Regions from separate parts of the Shimazuella sp. NTD250 genome, predicted to be linked through region 1. Evidence: a T-box and tRNA genes for the amino acid it is inferred to sense, from the RefSeq annotation. Region 1 holds a T-box; the other holds one or more tRNA genes.
The links. A T-box is a leader RNA that pairs with one kind of tRNA and senses whether it is charged. The one in region 1 lies ahead of trpS (tryptophan--tRNA ligase), so its partner is inferred to be a tRNA-Trp.
Positions count from the first base shown of each region.

Region 2: it encodes a tRNA-Trp, which carries the amino acid that the T-box ahead of trpS (tryptophan--tRNA ligase) is inferred to sense. The anticodon was not compared.

Region 1 is NZ_JCAJZS010000007.1:27,923-30,316, forward strand. Features, by position in the region: gene AC5WOF_RS15970 (4'-phosphopantetheinyl transferase family protein) at 1-696, opposite strand, end outside; T-box leader at 879-1,068, shown strand; gene trpS (tryptophan--tRNA ligase) at 1,116-2,099, shown strand; gene AC5WOF_RS15980 (class I SAM-dependent methyltransferase) at 2,301-2,394, shown strand, end outside.
Region 2 is NZ_JCAJZS010000001.1:593,722-596,115, reverse strand. Features, by position in the region: gene AC5WOF_RS03245 (ATP-grasp domain-containing protein) at 1-164, shown strand, start outside; tRNA gene AC5WOF_RS03240 (tRNA-Ser) at 782-873, shown strand; tRNA gene AC5WOF_RS03235 (tRNA-Phe) at 888-963, shown strand; tRNA gene AC5WOF_RS03230 (tRNA-Thr) at 983-1,058, shown strand; tRNA gene AC5WOF_RS03225 (tRNA-Trp) at 1,102-1,175, shown strand; gene AC5WOF_RS03220 (YugN family protein) at 1,330-1,749, opposite strand; tRNA gene AC5WOF_RS03215 (tRNA-Cys) at 1,927-2,000, shown strand; tRNA gene AC5WOF_RS03210 (tRNA-Leu) at 2,034-2,121, shown strand; tRNA gene AC5WOF_RS03205 (tRNA-Arg) at 2,186-2,262, shown strand; tRNA gene AC5WOF_RS03200 (tRNA-Arg) at 2,304-2,380, shown strand.

The DNA.
Region 1 (2,394 bases):
GGATTGGAGAGAAATCTTTTTTATTTCAACTGTAGAGTCTTTTGGAATTGCTACAGCTCCAAGGTAATCCTCATGCTCGAATGATACGATGGACAGTTTTTCAACATTCATTGGATTTGCTCTATCTTCTAAAAGTTGAGGTTGTTCATCAAAACTGATTGTTACCTGTTCTACAGGGTAGGATAAACCCATTCCAATAGCTTTAATGTATGCTTCTTTTCTCGTCCAAGCTCGATAAAAAGCAAGCTGTTGTTCAGCGGCATTCAACTGACAAAAAGAATTACGTTCCTTGATAGATAAGAAATGTCTCGTCAAAGAAACATAGTCCTCAAGCGGTTTTATCTGTTCAATATCGGCCCCAACTGGACGAGCTGCAATTGCTATTGCTGCTAATCGTTCCGAATGACTGAGGTTAAAATGTAAAGAGCAAGAAGGGCTGACCAACTCAGGTTTTCCAAATGCATTGAAATGATAACGAATGTCTCTAGGGTTACAAGCTATATAAGAAGCAATAAGCTGACGCATCATACCGTGACTAATTACATATTTTTTCTGGTGGGCTGGAAAGTGAAATTTTTTCGCTTTCTCTTGTTCTTCCACTGATAATATGGAAAGGAATTCTTTTTCATTGTAATCATTTGGATCAATGGAAAATAAATAGAGGTCTACTTGTGTAGGGCAAGGTAAGTTTCGCATAAAAATCCTTTCTTTACAGGGATATTTCTTTATTCAGAAATTAAATCTATTTTAAGTTTTCTCACTTTTCCATCTTCCTTTATCGTAATATTTTGCCTATAATAATACTTCTCGTCAAGTGTAATAGGTGAAAAACACTTTGACTTAAATGATAATTGATGCTATTCTTTTGCAAAATAGGATAAAAAGCAGTGAACAAGAAAAGTACACTTTATTATCTTTTTGCAGAGAGCTTGTGGATGGTGGAAACAAGTAAAGGAATTTAGTGGAATGGGCTTGGGAGCTTTTTCGTTTGCTCACGTTACGAGTTTAGAGTGATTTTCTACTACAGAAAATAACTAGGGTGGCAACGCGGTCTATTTCGTCCCTAATCGTGGGATGATGTAGGCTTTTTTTATTTTGAAGGAGGAAAAGGATCGATGGCAGTAGTTTTTTCTGGTGTTCAACCAAGTGGAACGCTAACTTTAGGAAATTATTTAGGTGCAATTAAACATTTTGTCGATTATCAAGAAGAAGAACAAAGTTATTTTTGTATTGTTAATCAGCATGCGATTACTGTTCCACAGGATCCAAAGGAATTACGAGAAAATACGAGGAGTTTGGCTGCACTTTATTTAGCAGTTGGACTAGACCCTCAAAAGACGACTTTATTTGTACAATCAGACGTAGTAGAACATGCTCAGCTCGCATGGGTGATGCAGACAATTGCCTATGTAGGGGAATTGGAAAGAATGACTCAATATAAAGAAAAAGCGGCAAATAAAGGGGAATCGATCCCTGCTGGATTGCTTACCTATCCCCCATTGATGGCAGCTGATATGTTACTCTACAAAGCTACGGATGTACCAGTAGGAGAAGATCAAAGACAACATATTGAATTTACCCGAGACTTGGCGCAACGATTCAACCACCGTTATGGTGAACTGTTTCCTCTGCCCAAAATGCGAGCACCGAAAGTGGGAGCAAGGATCATGTCTTTGCAAGATCCGACTAAAAAAATGAGCAAATCAGACCCAAACCAAAATGCAACCATTCGACTATTGGACAACGAAAAGGACATATTGAAAAAACTAAAACGGGCTCAAACGGATTCAGATAATACAATTCGTTTTGATAAGGAAAATAAGCCTGGAGTTTCCAATCTCCTAGCGATTTATTCTCTGTGTTCCGGAAAGAGTATAGATGAGCTCGAGCAAGAATACGATGGCAAAGGATACGGTCATCTCAAAGTAGATACAGCAGAAGCAGTGATCGAAATTCTTCGACCCGTTCAAGCTCGTTATCAAGAACTTATTTCCACATCTGAACTGGATCGCATTTTAGATGAAGGTGCAGCCAAAGCAAGAGAAGTAGCAGCAGCAACGATGAGAGAAGTAGAGCAAGCTATGGGCTTAAAGCGTTAAAGGTTTTTAGCGATAAGTAAATATTTACAAAATAACAAAAGACTAGTAGAGGAGAACTTTGCTAGTCTTTTGTGTTTTGTGAGATGGAAAACTAAAAATGAAATAAGAGTTTCTTTCTTTTAAAGAATATAATAATATTTCATATAATAAGTCTATTATAGCTCTTCTCATCTCTGTGATGACACCTTAGGAGTGATAACGATGGCAAAAGCTTTGTTTTCTTCAGATGTAAAAACAAAAACAAGTGAAATGATGTTCACCTATGGAATTAGTTGCCATGCCATTTTGGTTCTGC
Region 2 (2,394 bases), on a different contig from region 1:
TGGCCCAAATTACTGGAGAAGATGGAAAGTCATATGATCAAGCGCAATTAAGTGTCGATTCCATCGCTCAATTTGCTTTTGTAGGGAGGAATGAAGAAGAATTGTCGCAGCGGTTGAATCAGCTTATTTCTATTGTTGATGAGACATTTCAATGGGAGAACTAAATATACGCAAAATCCCTGTTTCCAGCAGGGATTTTGTTGAAAAAAATATAAAAATTTGAATCGCAGTATTAGGAATAGTTTGAGATAATTTGTTCAGGTGACTAATTGCTGCTTTATATATAGGAACCAAAAAAACCTAGCCAAATGAATTAGCTAGGTTTTAAAAAGTTATCTACGAAAACACCTTGATCTGGTAACGCCACTGAGCTAGCCCCCGTGGTGGGGGGTCGATTGTGGTAGCGGCTACGCCTACTTAGGCGGCCACAATCACCCCCCACCACGGTAGGGCTAGTATAGTAACGCGGGACCGGATGAAGTATGGGAATCTTACACGCAGATACGGCGTAACACCGTACACAAGAAAGCTAGATAACTTTTAGGTATATGTACACTGTTTGGAATACTAAAAAAATAGTAACATAGAATGTATGTTTTTGCAAATGAAAATATTATGTAGATAAATGCGATGCAAGTAGTGGGAAATGCTTCCACCCCGCTATATAACTAATAAATATTCGTTTTCGAAGCATCATTAAAATAAAATGAAAAAAAGAGTTGACAACAAACCTCATTACAGGTTAAGATAGATCTCGTTCCTGACAAAATCAAAGTGTTTTGGAGAGATGTCCGAGCTGGCCGAAGGAGCACGATTGGAAATCGTGTATACGTCACAAGCGTATCGAGGGTTCGAATCCCTCTCTCTCCGCCATCTTATACATAGATGGCTCGATAGCTCAGTCGGTAGAGCAGAGGACTGAAAATCCTCGTGTCGGCGGTTCGATTCCGTCTCGAGCCACCATTTGAATGTTTTTGAATATGCTGAAATAGCTCAGCTGGTAGAGCAACTGACTTGTAATCAGTAGGTCGCGGGTTCGAATCCTGCTTTCAGCACCACATATCATCATAGCCACCAATCCATTGTTGGTGGCTATGTTATAGGGGCGTAGTTTAATGGTAGAACAGAGGTCTCCAAAACCTCCAGTGTGGGTTCAATTCCTACCGCCCCTGCCAATACAAAAAGCCACTCTGCTTCTTGATGACAGGGTGGCTTTTTTCTGCATGAAAGACAGCTTAGTGACAAGTAATATCTTTTGTGGCGAACCTCTAGAGAAGTTATCTCTAGAGAAAATGGTTTGCGCTTTTTTATAGTTGGATTGTTTTCAACTTATATGTGTAACCCTTCCACTCGATTCACAATCTCTCTGGCCCTGTCTATCCATTTTTGATCAATGGGATGATCTTCTGCTGGGATAGGAGTTGTAAACTGATTCATCATTCCGCTAAAAACACCAGAATCCCCAGTAGGATCACTAGATTCATCTGTGCGAAATTCATGTTTGATTACAAATGGTTTTCCGATTCGAACGAGAGTATCTGGATCTCCGATATCACCTCGCACCGCAAATACAGGAATGCGAAGAAAATACCGGTTTCCATGTTCTTCTTCCCAGTCCAATGGTTTGTCGAAATAACCATGATCATATGCATAGCCGCCGCCTATGTGGAAATCTTCCTCTTCCAACTGATCAGAGAGACTGGCGAATTGTGTTTGTTTGTCTTCGATGGTAGATTCAATTGGTATCATGCTGGACATCCTTTTTTGTTATAGTGTTTGAGGTTTTAGGATTTCTCATTCATCCGAAATAATACAGCGATGAACAATAAAAGTTTAAACATGGCTTTGGGTGGAGTTCAAAATTTTATTATTGACTTTTGGTGGGATTATGTTAGAATATTCAAGTGTCACAAGATTGAGTGTTATGGCGGCATAGCCAAGTGGTAAGGCAGAGGTCTGCAAAACCTTTACCCCCGGTTCAAATCCGGGTGCCGCCTCCATTAAAAACTTTTTGTATAATTCCGCTTGCTTATGCGGGTGTGGCGGAATTGGCAGACGCGCAAGATTCAGGTTCTTGTGGTCATGATGACCGTGGAGGTTCAAATCCTCTCATCCGCACCAAAAAAGTGCTTGACTTTTATGTGTGAAAGAGTTATGATGGATTTCGTTGTTGCAAAATGAATACGGGCTCTTAGCTCAACTGGATAGAGTGTCTGACTACGGATCAGAAGGTTAGGGGTTCGACTCCTCTAGGGCCCGCCATTTTTTCAACAATGAATGATAACGTCTTGCAAAATGAATATGGGCTCTTAGCTCAACTGGATAGAGTGTCTGACTACGGATCAGAAGGTTAGGGGTTCGACTCCTCTAGGGCCCGCCAAACAAAAAGATGAA